4 regions of the Mesorhizobium sp. M7A.F.Ca.MR.245.00.0.0 genome follow, and region 4 is predicted to be linked to each of the others. Evidence: predicted binding sites of a transcription regulator. Region 4 holds the regulator's gene; each other region holds the start of a gene.
The links. Region 4 encodes PhoB, which activates phosphate uptake and scavenging genes when phosphate is short. Its sites were predicted from a motif close to TGTCATNNANCTGTCAT; they were not measured.

Region 1 (4,639 bases), on a different contig from region 4:
TGCCGACGCCGCCGCCCTGGCTGAAGCCGGCCATGACGCCGCAGGCAACCCAGTAGTTCCTCAGCCCGCGCACCGGCCCGACAACCGGATTGCCGTCCGGCGTGAAGGTGAAGGCGCCGTTGACCCATTTGCGGATGCCGGCCGTCGCCAGGCAAGGAAAGCGCTCATGCGCCTTGGCGAGTTCGGGGCTGATGCGGTCGATGTCTTCCGGGATCAGCTCGATGCCGTAGTCCCATGGCGCGCCATCCATGTTCCAGTGCTTCGGGTTCTGCTCGTAAACGCCGAGCAACACGCCCTTGCGCTCCTGCCTGAGATACGAAAAGCCGTCGAGATCGACGGCGATGCCGATTTCCCTGTCCAGCGCCGCGATCTCGGGAATGTCCTCAGTGATGAAATAATGGTGCTCCATCGGCGTCACCGGCAGATCGACGCCGGCCATGCGGCCGAGCTGCTTAGCCCACAGCCCGCCGGCATTGACGACATGCTCGGCGATGATGGTGCCCTGCTCCGTGACGACATCCCAGCGACCGTCGGCGCGCGACTTCAACTCGACCACCCGGTTGCGCAGGATGATGTCGGCGCCGCGCTTTTTTGCAGCGCCGGCATAGGCGTGCGTCGTGCCGTACGGGTCGAGGTGCCCCTCGTTGGAATCATGCAGGCCGCCTAGCACGCCGGTGACGTCGACGATCGGGCAGATCGCCTTGATCTCGTCGGGCGTGACCAGGCGCGCGGTCTCGATGCCGACCGACTGGAACACCGCCCAGGCCGATTTCAGCCACTCCCAGCGCGCGGGATCGCTGGCGATGTTGACGCCGCCCGTCATGTGCAGGCCGATATCCCAGCCGGATTCGGCCTCGATCTCGCGGTAGAGATTGATGGTGTAGTCCTGTAGCGCCGCCACGTTGGGGTCGGCGTTGAGCGCATGGAAGCCTGCCGCCGCGTGCCAGGTCGAACCGGCCGTCAGTTCGGCGCGCTCGATCAGCGCCACATCGCTCCAGCCAAATCGGGTCAGATGATAAAGGACGGAGGCCCCGACCACGCCACCCCCGATGACGACTGCGCGGTAGTGCGATTTCAAGGCTTCCCCTCCACGTTTAGTCCGAAGGCTGGAGCATATATGCACTGGACATAAGTGTCTAGTGCCGTGCGCGCGCATCGTTTTTCGTCGACCGCCGGCATGCACTGCGCGCTGTCACGCAAGCATCATGTTCGCGCCGTAGACCGCGTTTCGGGGAGGCTTGCGCGGCATCATCGATGTCGCACCTCTTTCAGTTTTTCGTCCCGCGGCCGCTCCGGCACATCCGTCACAAAGAGGATTATCCATGAAACACCTATATCGAACCGCGTCGCTCGGCGTCGCGCTGGCCTTGTTCACCGCCTTGACGCCGGCGCTCGCCGACAGCACCGCGACCGTCGGCGGCACGAGCTTTGTCAACAAAGGGCTGGTCGGCGTCGGCCGCATCCCGGCCGCTCAGCGCGACAAGTTCGGCGAGACGTTTGGTTCGGGCTCGGGCATGTCGATCGACACATCAGGCTGGACGCATGAGGCCGCCGGCTACAAAGGTTCGCTCTGGCTGCTGCCGGATCGCGGCTACAATGTCGTCGGCACCACCGACTACCGGCCGCGCCTCAACACCGTCGCCATCGAGTTTACCCCGGTGGCACCAGGTGCGGCACCTGCTGCCGGCCAGCAGCAGACCGGCGTCAAGGCAACGCTCGCCGACACCATGCTTCTCACCGACGACAAGGGGGCTGATGCCACAGGCCTCGATCCGCTCAACGGCGTGCGCGCGGCAAGCGGCGACATGCCGATCCTGCCGCAAGCCGACAATGGCAAGCTGGCGCTCGACAACGAGGCGATCGTGCGGCTGCCCGATGGTTCGATGTTCATCTCCGACGAATACGGCCCGAACATCTATCGGTTTTCCGCCGACGGGCATCTGCTGTCGGCAACCCAGCCACCGGCCGCGCTGGTGCCGATGCGCCACGGCACGCCGAACTTCGCCTCGGACAATCCGGGACCCGGTGCCGCCGAGCCCGATCCGAAGGATCCCGACACCGGCCGCCAGAACAATCAAGGCCTCGAAGGCATGGCGATGACGCCCGACGGCAAGTTCCTGATCGCCGTGCTGCAGTCGGCGGCCAGGCAGGACGGCGGCGATTCCGGCTCGACCCGCCAGAACACCAGGGCGCTGGTCTATGACGCGTCCGACCTCGCCCACCTCAAATTGACGCACGAATATGTCGTGCCGCTGCCGGTGTTCAGGGATGCCAAGGGCAAGACCAAGGTCGCCGCGCAGAGCGAGATCGTGGCGCTCTCCGACAAGAGCTTCCTGATGCTGGCGCGCGACAGCGGCAACGGCCAGGGCCTGAAGGGCGACGCCTCGCTCTATCGGCAGGTCAACGTCGTCGACCTATCCACCGCGACCGACATCGCCGGCGGCGCCTTCGACAGCGCTGACAGGCCGGTCGCCCCCAAAGGCGTCGTCGACCCATCGGTGACACCGGCCAAGCTGACGCCATTCATCGACATCAACGACAGTGCCGAGCTCGGCCGCTTCGGCCTGCACAATGGCGCGCCCAATGACCAGGATAACCTGTCGGAGAAGTGGGAGGCGATGTCGGTGGTCAGCGTGCTCGATGCGAAGCTGCCCGACGACTACTTCCTGTTCGTCGCCAACGACAACGACTTCCTCGCCCAGGACGGTTTTCAGGTCGGCGCGCCCTACAAGGCCGAAGACGGCGCCAATGTCGACACCATGTTCCTGGTCTATCAGGTCACGCTGCCGGGACTGGCCAAGAAGTAACGACCACTGCACGGACGGGCGCGCTTGGCGCGTCCGCCCGGAGCACTATTGCTGGTGTTTTTCCAGGCAGATTGATTGAGAAGGCTTACTTCAAGAACTCCGCGCCCTTCGGGACGCCCGCATCTATCGGTTCGGCGGTTCTGCTCGACACGGCCATGATCTTGCCGGCGGCCAACAGGTTGGGACGCACGAAGACCTGAGCGGGGCCGTTGACGCGGCTGTAGAGGTCGATGATGTCCTGGTTCATGAAGCGCACGCAGCCCGACGAAGCGTTCTTACCGATGGAATCCCACTCCGGCGTGCCGTGCAGCCGGTACATCGTGTCCTTGCCGTCGCGGAACAGATACAGCGCGCGGGCGCCCAACGGGCTCTGCGGGCCGGGCGGCATGCCGTCCTTGTATTTCGCCAGTTCCGGCCGGCGCTGGATCATCTCCGGCGGCGGCGTCCAGACCGGCCACTTCTTCCTCGCCTGGACCACGGCGCTGCCGGTCCATCCGAAACCGGCTTTGCCAAGGCTGACGCCATAGCGAATAGCTGTGCCGCCGTCGCGCACCAGATAAAGGAAGTGCTCAGACGTATCGACGACGATCGTGCCGGGTTTCTCCCCGGTCGGATCAGCCACGATCTGGCGCACGAATTTCGGATCGACCTTGGCAACCGGGATTGCCGGCAGTTGATAGCCCTCGTCGACACGCGCCGCATACATGCTTGCGGCATCGCCGAAAGCCGGATCGCTCGGCGGTGCTGCATCCGGCGGCGGCGGCGCCACGTCTGTTGTTGTACACGCCGAAACAGCCAGGGCGCCCAAAGCGGATGCACCGAGAAATGCGCGCCGGTTCAGGTGCACAGAAAACAGCGGAATATCGGACATGACCCCCCCGGCTTATCCAAGATCTGATAGGAATGCGGCCCCACGCATCGAGGATCAATATCCCATTCCGGAAGCTTTGAGAACATGATTAGATCAAGGCACAACCTGTGTTCGGTTGTATCGGCAATCATCGCGGACGCGACTTGAAACAAACCTTCGCCGAGCTGCCCGCCATGGACGAAAAAAATCCCCCGCGCCGGCGCACCGGCGACCTGACCAGCGGCCCGATCCCGCGCACGCTCTTGCTGTTCGCCCTGCCGGTGCTCGGCTCCAACGTGCTGCAGTCGCTCAACGGTTCGATCAACGCCGTCTGGGTCGGCCGTTTCCTCGGCGAATCGGCGCTGACCGCCACCTCCAACGCCAACCTCGTCCTGTTCCTGATCCTCGGCACCGTGTTCGGCATCGGCATGGCGGCCACCATCCTGGTGGCCCAGTCGGTCGGTGCCCGCGACCTGCCCGAGGCGCGCCGCATCGTCGGCACCAGCGCGACGTTCTTCTTCCTTGTTTCCGTTATCCTCGCGGTCTGCGGCTGGATCTGGGTCGACGCCATTCTCAACACGCTCGGCACACCGGCCGATGCCTTGCCGCTCGCGCGCTCCTATCTGCGCATCATCTTCGTCGCCGTGCCGATGATGAACCTTCTGTCCTTCGTCATGACCGTTTTGCGCGGTGCCGGCGATTCACGCACGCCCTTCTTCTTCATGGCTCTGGCCGTCGTCCTCGACATCGTGCTCAACCCATTGCTCATCCGCGGCATCGGACCGTTTCCCGAACTCGGCATCGCGGGCTCCGCCACGTCCACGCTGATCGGCCAGACGGTAAGCGTGATCGCCATCCTGATCGTGCTCTATGTGCGCAAGCATCCGCTGCGGCTGGCCGGCGCCAACCTCGCCCTGCTGCGGCCCGATCCCACCTTGCTTCGCATCGTCGTCGTCAAGGGCGTGCCGATGGGTTTGCAGAT
Region 2 (4,639 bases), on a different contig from region 4:
ATAATTAGCTGTCTCGTCTTGTCGCGTTTCGCCAATGCGAGACGCCTCATTCCTTCGCGCCCCCTCTGTCCTGCCGGACATCTCCCCCACGAGGGGGGAGATTGGCGGTTCGGCGCCCCGCTCTTTCCTGCGGCCCTGCAACGTTCGAGATTGGTGAAATCGGCGGTGCCGGCCGATCTCCCCTCAAGTGGGGGAGATGTCCGGCAGGACAGAGGGGGGCGCTGTCCCGCCAGCCTGTCAGGCTTTCAACGCCTGACAGCAGCCTCAACTGCCCGCCACCCATAGAGCCAATCCAGATCCGCCGCGAGCTTTTCCGAGCGCGCCTTCAGGAACACATTGCGCGCAATCGCCACTGGACCCGAGGCATGCCAGGCCAGCCGGTTGACGGCGCCGCGTCGGGCGACCTGCGCGACACGCGGCCGCCGTGACTGCTCCCAAACCGCAAGCGCGGCCAAGGGGTTAGTGGGGGAGGCGTCGACGGCCTCGGCAAGCGTCGCCGCATCCTCGATCGCCATCGCCGCGCCTTGCGCCGCGAACGGGGTCATCGCATGCGCGGCGTCGCCGATCAGCGCGATGCCGTTCGGCGTTGTCCAGGGCTGTTGCGGGTCAACAGTGTGGATCGGCCATGCGGTCCATGGGCCGGCCTGCTCGACCAGGCGGGCAAGTTCTGCCGCGGTGCCGCGCAGGGCTCGGGTCAGGATCCCGGCGTCGGCGTTGCCGGACCAGCCCTCGGCAATGCGGTCGCCCCTGGTGAAGGCCGCGAGATTGAAGGCCGCACCCTTGCTGACGGGATAGGCGACCATATGGAAGCCGGGATGCAGGAAAGTGGTGACGCAGTCCCTGGCGCCTATGGCTGCAAAGCTCCGACCGGCGGCACTGTCGGCCGCGACGGTGGCGCGCCAGGCCAGTTCGCCGGAGAAACGGCTCGTTGCGAGGGTCGCTCCCTTGGCCGAGCGGGCAAGCCTGCGCACCGACGACCAGACGCCATCGGCCCCAACCAGCAGGAGGCCCTCCGCCTCGACGGTTTTGCCATTGATCTCGGCCGTCGCGGTGATGCCATCCGGGCCGGTGTCAACGTCGCCGATGCGGGCGCCGGTGGTGAGATGGATATCCGGCATCTCGGCAACGCGCGCGGTCAGTGCGCTCTGCAGATCGGCCCTGTGCGCCACGAGATAGGGCGCCTGCCAGCGCGTTTCGGCGGCTTGCCCCAACGGCACCCGCGCCAGTTCGCGCAACGTCGCGGCGTCCTTCAGGACCACCGCTTCCGGCCGCACCGTTGCCGGCAGCAGCTTGTCGAGTACGCCAAGCTGGCGAAGGATACGTGTCGCGTTGGGAGAGAGCTGGATGCCGGCGCCGGCAGCTTCCAGGCGCTGCGCCTGTTCGAACACCCGAACAGGGTAGCCGCGGTCGGCGAATGCAAGCGCTGCGGTCAATCCGGCGACACCCGCCCCGGCGATGACAATTTGCCGGGATCGCGTGTCGGTCATCGGGCTGGTCGCGAAAGACTCAGGCGGCCTGATCGATGTAGATGCAGCCGGCCGGCAGCGTCTCGGTCGCCTTCAGCTTCGGAGAATAGCGGTAGAGCGTCGAGCAATAGGGGCAGACTTTTTCGTTGTCGTCGCCCATGTCCAGAAACACATGCGGGTGGTCGAAAGGCGGATTGGCGCCCGTGCACATGAATTCCTTCACGCCGATGTCGATTGCCTGATAGCCCGCATCGTTCTGAAAATGGGGAATGGAACCGCCTGCCATCGTCGTCTCCTTAACGCAGTCTCGTCTGCATCTGGATCATATCAGGCCTCTTTGCAAGTTCGATGAAATGAAACTGTCGCAAAAGCCTGTCAGAGGATAAGTTAAGCCGGTTAACGCATGGCCCCGAAGACCGACACCGGTTTTCGGCAAGGACCATGCGTCGCCTTGGAGTGGCAGAGCGTCCTTTGCGCGTCCTGAATGACGCACGACGCTTTAGCTGGCTGACGGTGTGGAAGAGCGGGAATCATGAACGAACTGAAGCCGGTGCAGAACGAATTCGTGGATGTCGAGGTGGCCCGCCCGGAGGGCGGCAATCCGGACCGGTTTGTCAACCGCGAGTTTTCCTGGCTGCAGTTCAACCGGCGCGTTCTCGAGGAGTCGCTGAACCTCAATCATCCGCTGCTGGAGCGCGTCCGCTTCCTGTCGATCTCGGCCGCCAACCTCGACGAGTTCTTCATGGTCCGCGTTGCCGGTCTTGCCGGCCAGGTGCGCGAGGGCATCACGCTGAAGAGCCCTGACGGACGCACCCCCGAACAGCAGCTCGAACAGCTGCTGCGTGAGGTCGAGCGGCTGCAGGAAGACCAGCAGAAGAGCCTTTCGGCGCTTACCGTGCTGCTCAACAAGGAAGGCATCGAGAGCATCACCCGCGATGCGCTGACCAAGGACGAGAAAGTCTGGCTGGAAGACCATTTCCAGGAACAGGTTTTCCCGGTGCTCACCCCGCTGTCGATCGACCCGGCGCATCCGTTTCCGTTCATTCCAAATCTCGGCTTCTCGATGGCGCTGCAATTGCGCCATCGCAAGAACGGTGAGGAGATGAGCGCGCTGCTGCGCCTGCCGGTGGCGCTGAAGCGCTTCATCCGTCTGCCGGACCGCAAGCATCATGTCCGCTTCATCCCGCTGGAAGAGGCGGTCGGCCTCTATATCGGCAAGCTCTTCCCCGGCTACGAGGTCAAGGGCTCCGGCACGTTCCGCATCATTCGCGATAGCGATATCGAGGTCGAGGAGGAGTCCGAGGACCTGGTTCGCCTGTTCGAAACGGCGCTGAAGCGGCGGCGGCGGGGTTCGGTGATCCGCATCGAATTCGACAGGCTGATGCCTGGCGAATTGCGCGACTTCGTGGCAGGCGAGCTTGGCGTGTCCTCGAGCCGCATCAGCGTGCTCACCGGGCCGCTGGCGCTCAGCCAGATTTCCGAGATCGTCGCCGTCCCTCGCGACGACCTGAAATTCATGCCCTACAATCCGCGTTTTCCCGAGCGTATCCGCGAGCATGGCGGCGATTGTTTCGCCGCCATCCGCGAGAAGGACATCGTCGTCCATCACCCCTACGAATCGTTTGACGTCGTGGTGCAGTTCCTGCGCCAGGCGATGGCCGATCCGGAAGTGGTGGCGATCAAGCAGACGCTTTACCGCACCTCCAATGACAGCCCGATCGTGCGTGCGCTGGTCGACGCGGCCGAGGCCGGCAAGTCGGTCACCGCGCTGGTCGAGCTCAAGGCGCGTTTCGACGAAGAAGCCAACATTCGCTGGGCGCGCGATCTGGAGCGTGCCGGCGTGCAGGTCGTGTTCGGCTTTCTCGAGCTGAAAACCCATTCGAAAATGTCGCTGGTGGTGCGGCGCGAGGACGGCAAGCTGCGCAACTACGTGCACCTCGGCACCGGCAACTACCATCCGGTAACGGCGCGCATCTACACCGACCTGTCCTTCTTCACCACCGATCCGACGATTGCCCGCGATGTCGCCCAGCTGTTCAATTTCATCACCGGCTATGCCGAGCCGACCGACGAAATGCGGCTTGCGATCTCGCCGTTCACGCTGAGAAGCCGCATCCTGAAGCACATTGCCGACGAGATTGCCTACGCGGTGCAGGGGAAACCGGCGCGCATCTGGATGAAGATGAACGCACTCGTCGATCCGATCATCATCGACGCGCTCTACGATGCCAGCCGGGCCGGCGTCGAGGTCGACCTGGTCGTGCGCGGCATCTGCTGCCTGAGGCCGCAGGTTCCGGGCCTGTCGGAAAACATCCGCGTAAAATCGATCGTCGGCCGTTTTCTCGAGCACAGCCGCATCTATTGTTTCGGCAACGGTCACGGCCTGCCGTCGGACGAGGCGATCGTCTACATCTCCTCGGCCGATCTAATGCCGCGCAATCTCGACCGCCGCGTCGAAACCATGGTGCCGATCACGAATCCAACTGTGCACGAACAGATCCTTGGCCAGATCATGCTGGGCAACATCATGGACAATCAGCAAAGTTTCGACGTATTGGCTGATGGAACCTCCCGGCGCGTCGTGCTGGAGGAGGGCGAGGAACCGTTCAACGCGCAGGAATATTTCATGACCAATCCGAGCCTGTCGGGACGGGGTGACGCGCTGAAGTCGCATGCGCCCAAGCGCATTGCGCAGTTCAAGCGCCGCAAGAAGAACGCTGCAGCGTCCGGCTGATGCTGTCTGATTCCCAGGGCCGGCTGCAGGACCGCCGACCGCTGTCCATCATCGACATCGGATCGAACTCGATCCGCCTCGTCGTCTATGAGGGGCTGGCGCGCTCGCCGACCATGCTGTTCAACGAAAAGATGCTGGCCGGTCTCGGCCGGGGCATCGTTTCGACCGGCAAGCTCGACGCCGAGGCGGTGACGCGCTCGATGGAAGAGTTCCGTCGCTTTCGCGCGCTTTCCGACCAAGCCGGCGCCGAGCAGATGTATGTGCTGGCCACCGCCGCGGCCCGCGAGGCGGTCAATGGCCCTGATTTCATTCACCGCGCCGAGGAGGTGCTGAAGACTGAGATCCGTGTCATCAGCGGCCGTCAGGAAGCGTATTATTCGGCGCTCGGCGTCATTTCCGGCTTCCATCCGGCCGACGGCATCGCCGGCGATCTGGGCGG
Region 3 (4,639 bases), on a different contig from region 4:
TGACGCAAACGACTGACGATTGGAGAACCTTCTGATGGCAACCCCGCTCGTTGTTTCCGGCGTTGCCAAGAGCTTCACCATGCATCTGCGTGACGGCATCAAACTGCCTGTTGTCGCCGGTGTCTCGTTCTCGATCAGGGCCGGCGAATGCACCGTGCTCGGCGGCCCGTCCGGTGCCGGCAAGAGCTCGATCCTGAAGATGCTCTACGGCAACTACGCCGTCGACGAAGGCCAGATCATCGTCACGCATGATGACGGGCTGATCGACCTGGCCACCGCCAGCCCTCGCACCGTGCTTGCGGTGCGCCGGCAAACGATCGGCTATGTCAGCCAGTTCCTGCGCACCGTGCCGCGCGTTTCGGCGCTCGATGTCGTCGCCGAACCGCTGGTCGAGCGCGGCGAGGATCGCGAGATTGCCCGCGGCAAGGCGCGCGCCTTGCTGGCACAGCTCAACCTGCCGGAGAAACTCTGGGCTTTGCCGCCTGCGACCTTTTCCGGCGGCGAGCAGCAGCGCGTCAACATCGCGCGCGGCTTCATCACCGAGCATCCGATCCTGCTGCTCGACGAACCGACCGCTTCGCTCGACGCCAGGAACCGCGATGTCGTGATCGAACTCATCGCCGCCAAGAAGGCGGCTGATGTCGCCCTGCTCGGCATCTTCCATGACCACGACGTGCGCGAGGCGGTTGCCGACCGCATCATCGACGTCACCGCGTTCGCGTCCGGAAAAATCGCCGCATGAGCAGGAAATTGTCCGAGACGCCGCTGGTCCACCCGACGGCGGATGTACAGAATTCGACGCTCGGCCGCTGGACCGAGATCGCCGACCGCAGCCGGGTCTCGGAAAGCGAACTTGGCGACTATTCCTACATGATGCAGGACTGCTCCGTCTGGTGCGCGACGATCGGCAAGTTCGCCAACATCGCGGCCAGCGTTCGCATCAACGCCACCAACCACCCGACCTGGCGGCCGACGCTGCATCACTTCACCTATCGCGCCTCGGACTACTGGGACGATGCCGAGCACGAGACAGAATTCTTCGCCCAGCGCCGCGCCAAACGCGTCACCATCGGCCACGACACCTGGCTCGGTCACGGCTCGACTATCCTGCCCGGCGTCACCGTCGGCGATGGCGCCGCGGTCGGCGCGGGTGCGGTGGTCTCGAAAGATGTCGCGCCCTATACCATTGTCGGCGGCGTGCCGGCCAAACCGATCCGCGAGCGCTTCGATCGCCGCACGGCCGAACGTTACCAGGCGCTCGCCTGGTGGGACTGGGACCATGCAAGGCTGCGCGCCGCGTTGGATGATTTCCGGGAGCTTGAGGCCGAGACGTTCCTAGAGAAATATGGCGGATAGCGACGTCCAGGAATGGACGGTCACTGACGCGGGGCAGCGGGGCATTGTCACAAACCGCCCCGGCCCCTGCTATCCGCATGACGTGCCTCTCGACACCAGCATCGACGCCATGGCCCTTGTCTGGAACGCCTGAAGGACGGCCTCGCCGTTGCCAACGCGCGACGGACGAGTATGTGCGCATCACCTGACGCGGTTTTGCCACCGGCACCAGCCCGCCAGGCCCGCGTTCCACATGACCTTCGACTGCTGGCCCTGGGCCGGCCCTAGACTCCGGCCTGTGGAGCGTAACAAAACTGACATCACCGCGACACGGCAGGTTCATGTGGCTGCGCTAGGCGAGAGCCTGACGATCAATGGTCCGGACCTGGAACCTGCCCCATGCCAGCAAATTCCGCCACGCTCGAAATCCGCGGTGTCACCCGACGATTTGGCAAGAACACTGCCGTCAGCGACATCAACATCGCGATCCCGCAGGGTCAGATGGTTGGCATTATCGGCCGTTCGGGCGCCGGCAAATCGACGCTTCTTCGCATGATCAACCGTCTCATCGATCCCAGCCAGGGGTCGATTTTTTTTGACGGCGCCGAGGTCTCCCAGCTGCGCGGTTCGCCACTGCGGCGCTGGCAGCGCGATTGCGCCATGATCTTCCAGCAGTTCAACCTGGTGCCGCGCCTCGACGTGCTGACCAATGTGCTTCTCGGCCGGCTGAACCACCGCTCCACCATGTCGAACCTGCTCGGCATCTTCTCCCGCGAGGAACGAGCCGAGGCGATAGCAGCGCTGGAGCGTCTCGATATCGCCCGCACCGCGCTGCAGGCCGCCGGCACCTTGTCGGGTGGCCAGCAGCAGCGCGTCGCCATTGCCCGCGCGTTGATGCAGCAGCCGAAGGTGATCCTCGCCGACGAGCCGATCGCGTCACTCGATCCGCTCAACGCCAAGGTGGTTATGGATTCGCTGCAGGATATCAATTTGCGCGAAGGCATCACCGTGATCACCAACCTGCACACGCTGGACACGGCCCGCACCTATTGCAACCGTATCATCGGCATGGCTGCTGGCAAGGTCGTCTTCGACGGCCCGCCGGAAGAGCTCAACCGCGAGGCCGTGCGCATGGTCTACGGCGCCGACAGCAGCGGCGGCGAAATCTCCGAGGCCATCACCTCGACCAGTGTCATCATCAAGCAAAAAATCGCCGCATCCGCCGGACCGCTTGAGCCAGCCTTTCCTGGTTACTGAGCGACCTGGATCGCCAGCCCGCGTCAAGGGCATCATATCCCAACGCAGCCGGCGCGATGCCGGGACCAACAGGAGAGAGACGAGATGTTTAGAAAGATACTTTTCGGTGCCGTTTCCATCATGGCCATGGCGATGGGCTCGGTCCAGGCACAGGATCTGAAGGAATTCCGCGTCGGCATTCTGGGCGGCGAGAACGAAGCCGACCGTCTGCGCAACTACCAGTGCTTCGCCGACCACATCAAGCAAGTTCTCGGCGTCGAGAAAGTTTCGCTGTTCCCGGCCGCCGACTACGACGGCGTCATCCAGGGTCTGCTCGGCGGCACGCTCGACTATGCCGAACTCGGCGCTTCCGCCTACGCCAAGGTCTACCTCGAGAACAAGGACGCGGTTCAGCCGATCCTGACGACGGTCCAGACCGACGGTTCGACCGGCTACCATTCGGTTATGGTCGCCCGTGCGGATTCCGGCATCAAGACACTCGCTGACATGAAGGGCAAGAAACTCGGTTTCGCCGATCCCGATTCGACTTCCGGCTACCTGGTCCCGGTCACCTCGCTGCCCAAAGACATCGGCATGGATGTGAAGAGCTATTTCGCGTCGACCGGTTTCGGCGGCGGCCATGAACAGCTTGTCCTTGAAGTTCTGAAGGGCACCTTCGATGCCGGCACCACCTGGGCCTCCGGCGTCGGCGACTTCAAGGATGGCTACAGCTCCGGCAATCTGCGCAAGATGGTCGACAAGGGTGTCCTCAAGATGGACGACCTCGTAGAGTTGTGGCAGTCCCCCTTGATCCCGAACGGCCCGCTGGTCATACGCACCTCGCTCGACGCCGACACCAAGCAGAAGATCACCGATTTCCTGACCAAGCTTCCGCAGACCGACCCGGCCTGTTTCGCGGCGGTGCAAGGCGGCGACTTCAAGAGCTATTCGCCGGTCACCCCGGAATTCTATCAGGCGATCATCGACGCTCGTAAGGCGAAGATCGGCTCGTAAGCCAAAAGGCACGACGCCGCCGGGGCCAAAGTGCCGCCGGCGGCGTTGCCGCGTCACGGCTGGGGAACTATCGATGAGTGCGACCGAAATTTACCGCGCGCCTGCGCTCTCCACGGAAGGAGCGTTGGCCGAGCGGCACTGGCGCGACCTCGCCGCTCGCCGGCGCCTCTACACGATCGGAGGCCTGGTTTTCCTGTTGCTTGCGCTCTCGGGCTCGCTCTGGTTCGCCAATGAGACCAACGCCGGAAAGTTCTTCGACCGCCTTCCCCACATCGCCGACTTTTTCGTCGAATTGAAGCCGCGCGACTGGTTCGACCCGGTGCGCGCGCTGTTCGACCTGCCGTCGCCCTATGACGATGGCAGCCTCAAATTCGACTATCCCGAAGGCCGGGTCTACCTGACCCAAGGCATCTACATTCCGGAGTATTTCTACCGGATGATCGAGACCCTGAACATTGCGCTGTTTTCGACCCTGGTCGGCTCCACCTTCGGTTTCCTGCTCTGCTTCCTGGCTGCAAGCAACGTGACGGCCAGCCGCTGGCTCCGCTTCACCACGCGCCGCTTCCTCGAAATTGTCCGCGCCTTTCCGGAAATCGTCATTGCCGGCTTTTTTCTGGCGATCTTCTCGCTTGGGCCCATTCCAGCGATCCTCGCGGTCAGCATCCACACCGTCGGCGCGCTCGGAAAAATGTTCTACGAAGTGGTCGAGAACGCCGACATGAAGCCTGACGAAGGCTTGCGGGCCGTTGGCGCCAACTGGGTCGAACGGGTGTGGTTCGGCATGGTGCCTCAGGTTCTGCCCAACTTCATGAGCTATTTCCTGCTCCGCTTCGAGATCAATGTGCGCGCTTCGACCATTCTCGGTGCCGTCGGCGCCGGCGGCATCGGCGAATCCCTGCGTCTTTCGATCAGCCGGGGCCATGAGGCCAAGACCATAGCCATCGTGTTTCTGCTGTTCTGCACGATTGTCGCCGTTGACCAGTTTTCGGCATGGCTGAGACAACGTCTCGTCGGCAGGCAGGCGTTCGCATACGGGCGCGGAGAGTAACGCAAT
Region 4 (4,639 bases):
CGGCCCACCGCCCATCAGCTGAAAAGTGGCGTTAAGCGGCGCCACGGTCTGGCCTGAAGTGACCCACCAGGCGGCACCGCGCCAGACCAGCAAGCCGCCCAGCGTCACGATAAAGGCGGGCACTTCGAGATAGGCGATGACGAAGCCTTGAAAAGCGCCGATCAACAGGCCGAGCGCCAGGCCGATGACCAGTGCCAGGACCCAGATCCACGGGTTGCCGAGTTCGAGCCCGACAAAGCGCACCAGGAAATGCACCTGGGCAAACCCCATCACCATGCCGATCAGGCCCTCGGCGGAACCGACCGACAGGTCGATGTTGCGCATGACGATGACCAGCACCATGCCGCAGGCCATGATGGCAACCGCGGATGTCTGCACCGACAGGTTCCACAGATTGCGCGGCGTGAGAAAGGTGCGGCTGTCGAAATCGAGCGGATTGACGCCAAGGCGCAGGCTGGAAATGACATGCAGCCCAATCCAGATGACCAGCAGCGCGCCGATCATGCCGAGCATGCGGGTGTCGATCTCGGTCGCCTTCAGGAACCGGGCGACGGCGCCGAGTTCCGACGCGCGCGCCGTATCGGTCTGCGGGTTTGACGTCGTATCGGTCATGGTTTCCTCCCACCGGCTGGCCGTCTGACGCGCATGCCGGAGCCCAGCCTAGAAGCTATCCGCATGATGCGGAAACAGAATTCTTTGAGAAAACGCCGCGGCTTTTGGGCCGCGGCGTTCAGATATTTCAAAGTGGTACGGATCAGTTGCAGGCCGCCACGGTGCCGGCGGCGACACCCGCGCAGACTTCGTCCTTCTTGATCCAGCCGGCGTCGATGACGACGTTGAGATTGTCCTTGGTGATGGCAACCGGGGTCAGGAACAGCGACTTGACGGTGTTGCCGCCCGGCGTCGTGAAGTCCTTGGCGCCGGCGATGTCGCTCGTCTTCTTGCCGTCGGCCAGTTGCGAGGCGATCTCGGCGGCATTCTTGCCGAGCTCCCGCGCGTCCTTCCACACCGACACGGTTTGCGTGCCGAGGGCGATGCGGTTCAGCGCGGCGTGGTCGCCGTCCTGACCCGAGACCGGCACGGTGCCGGCCAAGCCTTGAGCCGTCAGCGCCGCGACGACGCCACCGGCAGTGCCGTCATTGGCCGCGACCACCGCGTCGACCTTGTTGTCGTTGGCGGTCAGGAACTGTTCCATGTTCTTCTGGGCGTTAGCGGGCAGCCAGCCATCCGTGTAGGCTTCGCCGACATTCTTGATCTTGCCGCTGTCGATGGCTTCCTTGAGCACTTCCATCGAGCCCGAGAACAGGAAATCGGCATTGGGATCGGCACCGGAGCCCTTGATGAAGACGTAGTTGCCTTCCGGCTTGACCTTGAACACTTCGCGGGCCTGCATGCGGCCGACTTCCTTGTTGTCGAAGGTCAGATAGAAGACGTCCTTGTTCTCGATCAGCCGGTCATAGCCGACGACCGGAATGCCTTCGTCCAGCGCCTTCTGCACGGCCGGGCCGATGGCCGAAGCGTCCTGCGCCAGGATGATCAGGGAATTGGCGCCCTGCGAGATCAGGCTTTCGACATCGGTAAGCTGCTTGCCGGGATTGGACTGCGCATCGGCGGAGATGTACTTGTCGCCAGCGGCCTCGATCGCCGTCTTCATGGCGGCTTCGTCGGTCTTCCAGCGTTCTTCCTGGAAGTTGGACCACGAAACGCCGACGACCTTGTCCTTCGCCTGCGCGACAGACGCGAGCGTCAGCGACATGGCGGCACCCGCCAGGATGGCGGCCGTGAATCTTTTCATATTATCCTCCCTGCGCCGCGTATGGCGCGACCAAACTGACCCGAGGGCCGGCACAAAGGCTCTATTTTTTCGAGCCTCGAAAAAACACTGGGCCAACGCCCGAACGCTGTCAACATCGATTCTGATGGATTTTGATGTCATTTCGAGTTTTTTTCGAGTCTCGGAATAAATAAATGACACGGCGTGCAGCTTCTGCCAGTATTTACCGGCGTCACCGACAGCGTTCCAGGGGCAGGAGGAACCGCGGCGACCGGGAGGATATGAAAGAACATGTCGGTCGGAATCCGCCACGACGATCTGCGCCGCCGCAACCGCGCCATGGTGATCGCGGCAGTGCGCCGCGCCGGACAGCCGTCGCGAACCGAGATCGCCGCGACCACAAGCCTCAGCCATTCGACCATCTCGGCGATTTCATCCGACCTGATCGTCGAAGGCATCCTGACCGAAAGCAAGCCGAGCGAGGCCGGCTCGCTCAAACGCGGCCGGCCGCAGGTCGGCCTCAGTCTCAATCCGGAAGCGGTCGCGGTAATGACCGTGGTGCTGTCGCTGAACTTCCTCTCCGTCGCCGTCATCGACTATGCCGGCCAGGTAATATCCGAGGAACAGCGCCGGCTGGACACGCTGACGATGTCGCGCGAGTCGCTGATCGGGGAATGCACGGCCATCGTGCGGCGCCGCCTGGCAGATCCCGACCTGGACGTGCGCAGCATCGCCCGCATCGCGCTGGCCATCCAGGGCATCACCGACACCCGTGCCCGCGCCATGCTGTGGTCGCCGATCACGCCGCACACCGACATCGCCTTCGCTGACATATTCGAAGACGAGTTCGGCATCCCTGCCATAATGGAGAACGACTGCAACATGATGGCGGTGGCGCTGCGCTGGCGCGACCCCGATCGTTACCGCGACGATTTCATCGCTATCCTTTTGTCGCACGGCATCGGCATGGGACTGGTGCTGAAGGGCGAATTGTTCACCGGCACCCATTCTTCGGGCGGCGAATTCGGCCACATGATCCATCGGCCGAACGGCGCGCTATGTCGCTGCGGACGGCGCGGCTGCGTCGAAGCCTATGCGGGCAATTACGCCATATGGCGCAACGCCAGGCAGATGGGCGAGGATGCAGAACCCGTTGCCGATGTCAGCGACGCCGACATGCGCGCCCTGGCTGCCGCGGCCCGCGAAGGTGACGGACCCGAACGGGAAGCCTATCGCAAGGCCGGCGAAGCGCTCGGCTACGGCCTCGGCAGCCTGTTCGCGCTGATCGATCCGGCGCCGGTCGCCATGGTCGGTGTCAGCGCCGCCGCCTTCGACCTGATCGAGCCGGCATTGCGGCAAGCGATTGCCCAGACCGCCGGCGGCCAGCATTCCAAATCGATTTCCTTCGACACCGAGCCGAACGAACTGCCGCTGATCCGCGAAGGCTGCGCCATGCGGGCGCTGATCTTCGTCGATCAGGAGATTTTTGCGCCGGGCGTGCAGGCGAGATCCGGTTTCGGCGGCAAGAACGTGGCGTGAGTTCAAACGAGGGAGTTCAGTCCTCTCGGATGGCGTATCCGGCCCCACGGATCGTGCGGATGACATCAGGCATACGGCCATTGTTGACCGCCTTGCGCAGCCGGCCGACATGCACGTCGACTGTGCGCTCGTCGATGTAGATCGTCTCGCCCCAGACATTGTCGAGCAGCTGGCTGCGCGAGAACACGCGGCCTGGATGGCGCATCATGAATTCGAGCAGGCGGAATTCCGTCGGCCCAAGCCGGATCTCGCTCTTCTTGCGATAGACACGGTGCGACTCGCGATCGAGCACGATATCGCCGACCTTGAGCACGCTGGACAGCACTTCCGGCTTGGCCCGGCGCAGCAGCGCCTTGACCCTGGCCATGAACTCCGGCGTCGAGAAGGGCTTGACCAGATAGTCGTCGGCGCCGGTCGACAGGCCGCGCACGCGGTCGCTTTCCTCGCCTCGCGCGGTCAGCATGATGATCGGCAGCCGCTCGGTCTCGGGACGCATTCGCAGGCGCCGGCAGAGTTCGATGCCCGAAACCGCAGGCACCATCCAGTCGAGCACCAGAAGATCGGGAACGTTCTCCTGCAGCCGGATTTCGGCCTCATCGCCGCGCGTCACCACCTCGACCTGGTAACCTTCGGATTCAAGATTGTAGCGGAGCAGCACGCCTAGCGGCTCCTCATCCTCCACCACCATGATGCGTGGTGCGATCATCGGCTGGTCACCCCTGTTATGCCGCTGGCGCGGACATTGCCGTCTCGTCCTGCTTCGGACGATTGGCTGGCAGCTGCGTGCCGGTCAAAACATAGTAGGCATTTTCGGCGATGTTGGTCACGTGGTCGCCGATCCGCTCGAGGTTCTTGGCGCAAAACAACAGGTGCGTGCACGCCGTGATGTTGCGGGGATCTTCCATCATGTAGGTCAGCAGCTCGCGGAACACCGAGGTGTATTTGACGTCGATGCGTTCGTCATTGTTTCTGAGCGTGGCAAGCGCTGCCGCGTCAGCGGCGGCATACTCGTCGACGACCCCCTGCACCTGGATCAGCACCAGCTGCGCCATCGCGTCGATCGAATGCGAAAGATCGTGCGGCGTGACGCTCAGCCCGACAGTGCCGACGCGCTTGGCGATGTTCTTGGCAAGGTCGCCGATGCGCTCGAGGTCGCCGGCCATGCGGATCGAACCGACCACCGCACGCAGGTCGTTGGCCATTGGCTGGCGCTTGGCGATCAGCGTGATGGCGCGATCGTCCAGCTCGCGCTGGCGCGCATCCATGATGGCATCATCGGAAACCACGCGCTGCGCCAGCGCATTGTCCGAATTGAGCAAAGCCTTG

Region 1: the regulator PhoB is predicted to act here: its motif matches at 1,191-1,207, upstream of EOB80_RS18330 (esterase-like activity of phytase family protein).
Region 2: the regulator PhoB is predicted to act here: its motif matches at 1,816-1,832, upstream of EOB80_RS28780 (RNA degradosome polyphosphate kinase).
Region 3: the regulator PhoB is predicted to act here: its motif matches at 1,640-1,656, upstream of phnC (phosphonate ABC transporter ATP-binding protein).

The regions. Positions count from the first base shown of each region.
Region 1 covers NZ_RZTE01000017.1:29,415-34,053, reverse strand. The annotation lists gene EOB80_RS18335 (FAD-dependent oxidoreductase) at 1-1,078, opposite strand, end outside; gene EOB80_RS18330 (esterase-like activity of phytase family protein) at 1,323-2,807, shown strand; gene EOB80_RS18325 (L,D-transpeptidase) at 2,893-3,678, opposite strand; gene EOB80_RS18320 (MATE family efflux transporter) at 3,822-4,639, shown strand, end outside.
Region 2 covers NZ_RZTE01000044.1:2,863-7,501, reverse strand. The annotation lists gene EOB80_RS28800 (TIGR02117 family protein) at 1-8, shown strand, start outside; gene EOB80_RS28790 (FAD-dependent monooxygenase) at 246-1,487, opposite strand; gene EOB80_RS28785 (zinc-finger domain-containing protein) at 1,507-1,752, opposite strand; gene EOB80_RS28780 (RNA degradosome polyphosphate kinase) at 1,999-4,200, shown strand; gene ppx (exopolyphosphatase) at 4,200-4,639, shown strand, end outside.
Region 3 covers NZ_RZTE01000011.1:12,214-16,852, reverse strand. The annotation lists gene phnL (phosphonate C-P lyase system protein PhnL) at 35-742, shown strand; gene EOB80_RS14015 (DapH/DapD/GlmU-related protein) at 739-1,356, shown strand; gene phnC (phosphonate ABC transporter ATP-binding protein) at 1,735-2,592, shown strand; gene phnD (phosphonate ABC transporter substrate-binding protein) at 2,677-3,585, shown strand; gene phnE (phosphonate ABC transporter, permease protein PhnE) at 3,659-4,633, shown strand; gene phnE (phosphonate ABC transporter, permease protein PhnE) at 4,638-4,639, shown strand, end outside.
Region 4 covers NZ_RZTE01000030.1:36,506-41,144, forward strand. The annotation lists gene EOB80_RS24875 (sugar ABC transporter permease) at 1-612, opposite strand, end outside; gene xylF (D-xylose ABC transporter substrate-binding protein) at 755-1,795, opposite strand; gene EOB80_RS24885 (ROK family protein) at 2,066-3,313, shown strand; gene phoB (phosphate regulon transcriptional regulator PhoB) at 3,330-4,019, opposite strand; gene phoU (phosphate signaling complex protein PhoU) at 4,036-4,639, opposite strand, start outside.